3 regions of the Shewanella decolorationis genome follow, and region 1 is predicted to be linked to each of the others. Evidence: predicted binding sites of a transcription regulator. Region 1 holds the regulator's gene; each other region holds the start of a gene.
What was found. Region 1 encodes MetJ, which represses methionine synthesis genes. Its sites were predicted from a motif close to TAGACGTCTAGACGTCTA; they were not measured.
Positions count from the first base shown of each region.

Region 1 (3,285 bases):
GCTGATTGGCATTGGCTTGCGTTGGTTCAATCAAGAAAAAACGCAAGTTGAAAGCAATATCCTCAAGGCTGCGGCGATTATTGGCCCTGTAGCAATCAGCTTAGGCTTGGCGTGTTTAGTGTTTGATTTAACTAAGCCTTTCCACTTCTGGCTGATTTTAATTAACTATAACTTCCAGTCCGTTATGGCGATTGGGGTATTAGCGCTGCTGGCTTACTCCCCCTTGGCATTTGCCTACGCAATTTTAGTACTGCGTGATGAACTGCCAAAGTGGGGCTTAGGTTTCTTAGTGCCTATCGCTAAGCTGCTGATGCCCTTTAGAAAGCTGATTGAAGTGCTATTGTTTGTCCTCGCGATTGGCGTAGGCGCTTACACTGGCTTCTTAATTTCGGCGATGAATGCCTATCCGATGCTGAACACTGCGGTATTACCAGCGCTGTTCTTGGTATCTGGTTTATCGGCGGGCGCTGCGGCCAATGCGGTGCTGGCGCTGGTGATGTTCAAAACCGATAGTCACGACAAGACCTTAGCCAAAATGCATGGCTTAGAGCTGCCAGTGATGGCAATCGAAATCATGTTCCTGTTTATGTTGTTCTGCGCCTTGTACTTTAAGGGCGGTGCGGCGGCTGCGGCGCTGGCATCACTCACCTCTGGCGTGTGGGCAAGCGTATTCTGGATTGGCGTGGTCGGGATTGGCTTTGGTGTGCCACTGCTGTTTATGCTGTTGCCTGCCGCAACTCGCCACAGCAAGGGCGCGATGATTATGGTGGCCTGCGCCAGCTTAACCGGCGTGTTAGCACTGAGACACTTTATCGTGTATGCGGGACAAAGCTACCTGAGCTAAGTGATGTTAGCGAATGCTCTAACCCATGGCATTCAAACTAGCGCACAAATATGAGTATTACTTTAATACGATTAAGTGATACTCAAATGGGTTACAACACGCATCCCTGCAAGCAAAAAGCACCGGTAACGGTGCTTTTTTATGGCGGCAATTGGCTGCGATTGGAAGAGGATTATTGCGGTAATTATTGCGGCAATAGCTCAATCACAGATTTCACCGTAAGCACTAAGGCGCTGATAGCACAGAGGGCTAAGGTTGCCATCTTGGTCTTATGCTTATCCACATTCCCCACCAGTTTGCCCGCCACTAAATAGCCTAAAAACACTGAGGGCAACAGCATCAGGGATAACCATAAATGCTTAACTTCGAGCAGGCCCGTCACCCCAAGAATGACCAGCGCTATGGTCGAGCTGAAGATAAAGAAGGCTGATAGTGCGGCGCGAAACTTTGAGGCATCCTTACCCGCCAACAGAATCGCCATCGGCGGACCACCAATGGCGGCAATATTACCGAAGATCCCCGATACCACGCCCGCGCCAAATAGCGTCGCTTTATTCACTGGCAAGCTAAATTTATACAGGCTCAGCACCACGGCGACTGCCACAATGGCTGCAATCGCTAAACCAAGAATCGGCTGCGGCGCAAACAGCAACAGGCTGGCACCGATAAAACCTCCGGGTACTCGACCGATAAGCGCGTATTGCAAGCCATTGAATTCTAAATGGCCGCGTTCACGCAGTAGGGTGAGTAGGGCGATGGAAAAGCCCATCACAATCACCGGGGCGGGCACTAATTCGGGGTCGACAATATACAGCAGCGGACTCGCCACCACAGCAAGGCCAAAGCCAATCAGACTTTGGGTGAGGGCACCTAAAAACACAATCACAGACGCAATAGCGAGCGTTTGTGGATCTATCAAGGAGAACATAGGATTCCATCAAAATAAAATAGGGATCGTTACTCTAACCCATCAGGCAAGATGAGTATTAACGATCCCTAATGATTAGGTACGGCAGAATTATGGACGCCTGAGCGTTATTCCATATCTTCCCACTCGATCCCCATTTCGTCCATCAACCGCTTGGCTTCGGCGGGGATGCTATCTGGGCACTCTTTTGACAGATCGGCATCATCAGGCAGAGGCTGGCCGGTGTAGGCATGCAAAAATGCTTCGCACAACAGTTCGCTATTGGTGGCGTGGCGCAGGTTGTTCACCTGACGACGGGTACGTTCATCCGTGAGGACTTTTAGCACTTTGAGCGGAATAGACACAGTAATTTTCTTTACTTGTTCATTCTTCTTGCCATGTTCAGCATAGGGGCTGATGTATTCCCCATTCCATTCAGTCATTGACTCACCTGTTATAACGCTAAATTCGGGGCAGATTTTAAACCCTTACAGATTACAGTCAAATTATTGCTACTATTTCTGAGCGATTGCAAACAGATTTCTTTATGTTTAGACGTCTAAACGTCTTAACGCCTATTGACGATACCACTGGGCTTAGGTACATTTAGACGTCCAGACATCTCTTTGCGAACTTAGGAGTTCCCGATGACCGCAGGTAAATTAGTGACCGAACGTCAATTAGCCACATTAGCAGTGCGTCAGGGTATCGAAAGCGATACTCAGTATGGCGCTGTGGTGCCGCCAATTTACCTGTCGACGAATTACGCCTTCGATGGTCATAAAAATCCTCGTGAATTTGATTACAGCCGTTCCGGCAATCCTACCCGCAGCATCCTAGGTGATGCCCTAGCTAAGCTGGAAAAGGGCGCAACCGGTGTGGTGACTTGCACAGGCATGGCAGCCATTACCTTAGTGACCACTTTACTCGGCCCCGATGATTTGCTGGTGGTGCCCCACGATTGCTACGGCGGTTCGTACCGTTTATTTACTAACTTGGCTAAAAAGGGCCAATTTAAACTGCTGGTGGTCGATCAAACCGACGCCCAAGCGCTTGAGCAAGCCATCGCCCAGCAACCTAAGATGGTGTGGATTGAAACCCCATCTAACCCTCTGCTGCGAGTCGTCGATATCGAAGCTATCGCCAAGGCGAGCCACGGTGTGGGCGCGTTAGTGGTAGTGGACAACACTTTCCTCTCACCAATTTTACAGCAACCGCTATTACTGGGTGCCGATATCGTTATCCACTCCACCACTAAGTACATCAATGGTCACAGCGATGTGGTGGGCGGCGCGGTGATCGCCAAAGATCCTCAACTCGGCGAGACCTTACATTGGTGGTCAAACACCTTGGGCTTAACGGGTTCAGCCTTCGACAGTTATCAAACCCTGCGCGGTCTGCGTACCTTAGCCGTGCGTATTCGTGAGCACCAAAGCAATGCCCAGCGTATTGTGGATGTGCTGACGAGTAGTCCTGTGGTGAGCAAAGTGTATTATCCCGGCCTTACGGACCACCCCGGTCATGCCATTGCCGC
Region 1 is NZ_CP037898.1:457,674-460,958, forward strand. It holds gene nrfD (NrfD/PsrC family molybdoenzyme membrane anchor subunit) at 1-844, shown strand, start outside; gene EYR25_RS02025 (sulfite exporter TauE/SafE family protein) at 1,029-1,772, opposite strand; gene metJ (met regulon transcriptional regulator MetJ) at 1,880-2,194, opposite strand; gene metB (cystathionine gamma-synthase) at 2,417-3,285, shown strand, end outside.

Region 2 (3,285 bases), 1.9 Mb from region 1:
CTCTTTGGATGAGTGATGTGCAGATTTCTGGAAATGAAAAAATATTATTCTTTTGATTATTTAATAGGTTGTGCATGTTTTTTTCTTGATAATTAAATTTAAACTTTGAGGGTATGCTCCATAATTTGCTGATTTATAAAAGAGAAAAAAACTTAAAATAAATTCGGCTTTCTATGCATTTGCGTTGGGATTTAAGCATAAAAAAACCGCCCTTAGGCGGTTTTTTACAAGTTAAAGCGTGATCTTAATGCAGATTATAGACCTGCATCTGCGCGCAGTGCGTCAGCTTTATCCGTCGCTTCCCATGGGAACTCGCTGCGGCCAAAGTGACCATAAGCGGCGGTTGCTTGATAAATTGGGCGAGCCAAGTTCAACATTTCGGTTAGGCCGTATGGACGCAGGTCGAAGTGTTGACGGACTAACTTGATTAAGACTTCTTCAGACACTTTACCTGTACCGAAGGTCTCAACGCTGATAGACGTTGGTTCAGCCACACCGATAGCGTAAGACACTTGGATCTCACAACGGTCCGCTAAGCCTGCTGCTACGATGTTTTTCGCAACGTAACGGGCAGCATAGGCCGCACTACGGTCAACTTTTGATGGGTCTTTACCAGAGAATGCACCACCACCGTGACGCGCCATACCACCGTAGGTATCCACGATGATCTTACGACCGGTTAAACCACAGTCACCCATTGGACCACCGATAACGAAACGGCCAGTTGGGTTAATGAAGTATTTAGTGTCCTTGCTCAGCCATTGTGCTGGCAGAACTGGTTTGATGATGGTTTCCATCACGCCTTCGATCAGGTCTGCTTGGGCGATGTCTGGGCTGTGTTGGGTAGACAGTACGATCGCATCGATACCAACAATTTTGTTGTCTTCGTAAGCGAAGGTGACTTGGCTTTTCGCATCTGGGCGTAACCATGGCAGAGTGCCGTTTTTACGCACTTCTGATTGACGCTTCACTAATGCGTGGGCATAGGTGATTGGCGCTGGCATCAGAATGTCAGTTTCGTTGCTGGCATAACCAAACATTAGACCTTGGTCGCCGGCACCTTGCTCTTTTGGATCTGCGCGGTCAACACCTTGATTGATGTCTGGAGACTGTTTGCCAATCGCATTTAATACGGCGCAAGAATCGGCATCGAAGCCCATATCTGAATGGATATAACCAATCTCACGAACCGTTTTACGGGTCAGCTCTTCAATATCAACCCAGGCAGAGGTGGTCACTTCGCCACCTACTAATACCATGCCAGTTTTGACATACGTTTCGCACGCAACACGTGCTTTAGGATCTTGGGCCAGAATCGCGTCTAGCACAGCATCAGAAATCTGATCTGCAATTTTATCGGGATGACCTTCTGAGACCGACTCAGAAGTAAACAAGTGCTTTGCCATAGTAGGAAAATCTCGTTGTTAGCAATCAAACGTGTAGAAGCATCTACATCTAGACGGCTATTTTAGTGGAATTTCATCGCCATGACACCCCCAAAGCTAAATATTTCTGTACTTAGTGAGGTAAATCTCAGCTTTAAAATTTGAACTAAAAAGCATGGTTGTCATTTAACTGATTGAAAATAATTAATTAAAAGTGTTTAAAATCCATCTGATTCCACTAAGGATGCGCGGCGGCATTTCCTCTTTTCCACCCAGATGAGCTTTGGGGGAAATCGTACAAGGTTATGTTATAGCGACTTAAAGTACGAAGCCTTAGCTTGAATAGTTCATCCTTAAGCTATTTTTATCGTAAAAAGTCCTATTGCGGGCGGGAAGGCAATATTGTGGTGAATTTTCGTTTGCGTCGCTTCGCTATGTAGGGGAAAATATGCGTCCAAATTGCCCGCTAGACCCCACAAATTAAGCAGGAGAGAGCATGTCTTCCCGTAAAGTACTCGCCAACGCAATCCGTGCGTTAAGTATGGATGCAGTTCAAAAAGCAAACTCAGGCCACCCTGGCGCCCCAATGGGCATGGCAGATATTGCTGAAGTGCTGTGGAATGATTTCCTTAAGCACAACCCGAACAATCCGAAATGGGTCGATAGAGATCGCTTTATCCTCTCTAACGGTCACGGCTCTATGCTGATCTACTCTTTATTACACCTAACTGGCTATGACCTGCCAATGGATGAACTGAAGCAATTCCGTCAGTTACATTCAAAAACACCTGGTCACCCTGAATACGGTTACACCCCAGGTGTTGAAACCACAACGGGTCCATTAGGTGCTGGGATCAGCAACGCTGTGGGTATGGCGATTGCTGAAAAAACCTTAGCGGCACAGTTTAACCGTGAAGGTCATGAGATTGTTGACCACTACACTTACTGCTTCCTCGGCGATGGCTGCTTGATGGAAGGTATTTCCCATGAAGCGTGTTCTCTGGCAGGTACCTTAGGCCTAGGCAAACTGATCGCATTTTGGGATGACAACGGCATCTCTATCGACGGCCATGTTGAAGGCTGGTTTACCGATGACACGCCAAAACGTTTCGAATCATACGGCTGGCACGTGATTGCTAACGTTGATGGTCACGACAGCGATGCGATTCGCGCGGCTATCGAAGCGGCAAAAGCCGTGACCGACAAGCCGACAATGATCTGCTGCAAAACCATTATCGGTTTTGGTTCACCAAACAAATCTGGCAGCCACGATTGCCACGGTGCACCATTAGGTGATGCGGAAATCGCCGCGGCACGTGAATTCTTAGGCTGGCCACATGCGCCATTCGAAATCCCCGCTGACGTATACGCAGGTTGGGATGCTAAAGAAGTGGGAGCAGCCCGTGAAGCTGCATGGAACGACAAGTTTGCCGCTTACGCTGCTGCTTACCCAGAATTAGCTGCTGAATACGAGCGCCGTGTACTGAAAGGTGAATTACCAGCTGATTTCGAAGCCAAAGCACAAGCCTTTATCCAAGAATGCCAAGCGAAAGGCGAAGGCATTGCGAGCCGTAAAGCGTCACAAAACGCGATTGCAGCCTTTGGCGCTATGCTGCCTGAACTGTTGGGCGGCAGTGCTGACTTAGCAGGTTCTAACCTGACCCTGTGGGCAGGTTCTAAAGGCATTCAAGAAGATCCAGCGGGTAACTACGTGTACTACGGTGTGCGTGAGTTCGGTATGAGCGGCATCATGAACGGTGTGTCACTGCATGGTGGTTTCATCAACTACGGCGCGACGTTCATGATGTTTATGGAATACGCACGTAACGCAGTCCGTATGTCTGCGCTGATGGGTATTCAAAACATCTTCGTTTACACCCATGACTCTATCGGTCAAGGT
Region 2 is NZ_CP037898.1:2,334,670-2,337,954, forward strand. It holds gene metK (methionine adenosyltransferase) at 255-1,406, opposite strand; gene tkt (transketolase) at 1,882-3,285, shown strand, end outside.
Region 2: metK (methionine adenosyltransferase) is a predicted target of MetJ. The motif match lies at 1,449-1,466, and genes of this name have one in related genera.

Region 3 (3,285 bases), 1.7 Mb from region 1:
CTCGAATGAAGAGCAAGTAATTGGCCGCCGTGGGATTTTAATTCCACTCAAAAAGGCGATCCTTGCCGAAGGCGATATTCGAAACGTGATCGATATTATTTCGAGCGATCCCGCATTGGCTGCTCATATGTTGATGCGCAGTAATTCGGCGCAGGCTTCAGGCATAGTCGCTCCAAAATCTCGCTCCTTAAAAGACGCCCTGATCCGTTTAGGCCAAGTGAATATTTATCGCTATGCCTTTACCTTCTATTTGAAAGAACGCCTCGATGAATTGCCCCAACCCTATAAGAAGTTGGTACAAGGTTATTGGAAACTCACGGAAAATATCGCTACCGATGCGGTCGACAGCCTAGTAGACATGCCGGATGTTGAAGTCGACCCCGATGAAGTACAAACCTTGGCGTTGTTTAGCGTGTTCGGGCAAATTATTGCCTTAACGGCCTTTGCTTACTTAAATGCCAGCGCTGAGCAATCTTTCCCGTTAAGCGTGATTAAGTCATTGATTGATAATCAGCAGCAGACCTTAACCATCGAAGCCTTTGAGGCTTTAGATCTCGATCAGGATCTGCGCCAAGAGTTTATGATCGCCCATAATCTGCGTCAGACCCGTAATCAAAATTCTCCCGGGTTAATTCTACGCCGCGTGCTATCGATGCGTGGTTTATTGCTTAATCCGCTCTAAAAACCGCTCATAAAACAAAGCCTGCGATTGCAGGCTTTTTGTTATCAGTTTCAATGCTTAATTGGATTTTTGCTGACGCGCTAAGCCTTCGCTTGCCACCAGTTGCAGCCAATTTTGCACTAAGGCCGAGTTCGCGCTGTGGCGGCGATAGGCCCCAAATAGCGGGCGCTTTAAGCCTTCTTGGCCGAGTTTAACTGAAGCTAAACTCAAGCCATGTCCCTCATTGATAGACCAATTTGGTAAGGCGGCGATACCGTCCTTACAGGCAATCCGCTGCAATAACATCATGGTCAAATCGCAGGTCTTTTGTTCGCCCGCCTCAACACCTGCGGGTTCTAAAAAGTGGCGATAAATATCTAAACGCGCCAGTGGCACTGGGTAGCTGATTATGGGTAAACGAGCCAATTGCTTAGGCGTAACATAGGCTTCTTTCGCTAAGGGATGATCCTTGGCAACCACTAACTTCACTTCAAAATCAAACAAATGCTGATAGGCGAGCGAGTGCCCCGGCACGGGATCTGAGGTCAGCACTATATCGAGTTCGCCCATTTCTAAGGCATTGAGCGAATCGAACAGGTGACGGCTCGATAGATCTAACTCGGCCTGCGGATGATCTTGCCTAAATTGCTCCATCACTGGCATTAACCAGCGAAAACAGCTGTGGCATTCAATCCCGACTCTGAGCTGATTGATCTCTGTCTCTAGGCCATTTTTCAGATCCGTTTCCGTCTCTAACACCTTAGGCAGGATCTCTTCGGCGAGGTGCAACAGCCGTGCGCCTTCTTGAGTAAAGGAGAGGGGTTTGCTTTTACGCACAAAAATGGGCGAGTTAATTCGTTGCTCTAACTCCTTAATTTGATGGGAGAGAGCCGATTGAGTGACAAAACGTTTTTTGGCTGCGCCCGCCAAGCTGCCACTTTCCTTCAGTGCCATTAAGGTTCGCAGATGTCTTAGTTCGATCATGATCACTCCAAGTGAATTTCGCTCATGTTGTGCTTGAAATCAATTCGGTTGCTGGCATAGAGACTATCACAATAAACTTCTAGACGTCCAGACGCCCGTTGTGATTTATCTAGGCTTAAATGCGAAAAGTTGCCAAGAAAACACCATCAGCTGGGTGCTAGTGCCGAATATGGCTTATCTCAAATAAAGGAAGATATGGTATGCAATTAAACAGTCTTGGTTTTCCCCGTATCGGGCGTCGTCGTGAACTGAAATTTGCCCTCGAAAAATACTGGCGTGGTGAGAGCACTCAAGCTGAACTGCATGAGGTGGCCAAGGAGTTACGTCGTACCCATTGGCAATGGCAAGTGGCCGCGGGGATCGAGCAGGTACCCGTGGGGGATTTTGCCTTTTACGATCAAGTGTTAACCCTGAGTGCGACCCTAAACGCCATCCCTGATCGTCACCGCGGCGAGGGCGCTATCGATCTTGATACCTTATTCCGCGTTGCCCGTGGTCGTGCGCCAACGGGCACCGATGCGCCAGCCTCGGAAATGACGAAGTATTTCAACACTAACTATCACTACTTAGTGCCAGAGCTTAAGCAAGACCAAGTGTTCTCTATCGCCTATGAGCAGTTTTTTGATGAAGTGGCCGAGGCACAGGCGCTGGGTTATCAAGCCAAGCCCGTGTTGTTAGGTCCTGTGAGTTACTTATATCTGGCCAAAACCGTAGGTCAGGATTTCGATAAACTCAGCCTATTGCCCAATCTGTTAAAGGTCTATGCCGACATTCTTGCGCGTTTTGCCGCGCAGGGCGTGACTTGGGTACAGCTTGAAGAACCGATTCTTGCACTCGAATTAACCGCCGAGTGGCAAGCGGCGATTAGCGAAGCTTATCAAGCGCTTAAAACGGCTCAAGTGAAGATTTTACTCACTAGCTACTATGGCAGCATTAGTCATCATCAGGCGCTGGTTTCCGCGCTGCCAGTCGCTGGTCTGCACCTCGATTTAGTGACAGCTCCTGAACAATTGGCCTTGTTTGCCAATGCCTTAAGAGCAGATCAAATTCTGTCAGCGGGTGTAGTTAATGGCCGTAACGTCTGGGCGGCAGAGGTTGACCTGATTGTCGAGCGTATCGGCAGTGTTGCCAGAGATTTAGGTGCGCGCCTATGGATTGGCACCTCCTGTTCACTGCTTCACAGCCCTGTGGATTTAGAGGTGGAGACAACGCTCACGCCGACGCTGCGCCAGCAGCTTGCGTTTGCTAAGCAAAAGCTGTTGGAACTGGCCAATGTGCGCCAATTGTTGCAGGCCCCTGAGTCTGTCGCCGCCAAAGAGATCGTTAACACCTGTTTGGCACGCCGTGAGGCTAAAGCACAGGCGGCGGATGCTAAAGTGATCGCCCGTGTGGCTGCGCTGACCCAAGCCGACTATGAACGTGTGAGCGAATTTACTGAGCGACAAGCGGTGCAGCAGCGCAAGTATCGTTTGCCATTACTGCCCACGACCACAATTGGCTCATTCCCACAAACGCCTGCCATTCGAGGTTTACGTAGCCGCTGGCGCAAAGGGGAACTAAGCGATGCCCAATATACTGAGCAGTTGCAGCAAGTAATCCGCGATACCATAGACCGTCAACTTAAACTCGGTATCGATGTG
Region 3 is NZ_CP037898.1:2,191,256-2,194,540, forward strand. It holds gene EYR25_RS10025 (HDOD domain-containing protein) at 1-682, shown strand, start outside; gene EYR25_RS10030 (LysR family transcriptional regulator) at 740-1,645, opposite strand; gene metE (5-methyltetrahydropteroyltriglutamate--homocysteine S-methyltransferase) at 1,846-3,285, shown strand, end outside.
Region 3: metE (5-methyltetrahydropteroyltriglutamate--homocysteine S-methyltransferase) is a predicted target of MetJ. The motif match lies at 1,718-1,735, and genes of this name have one in related genera.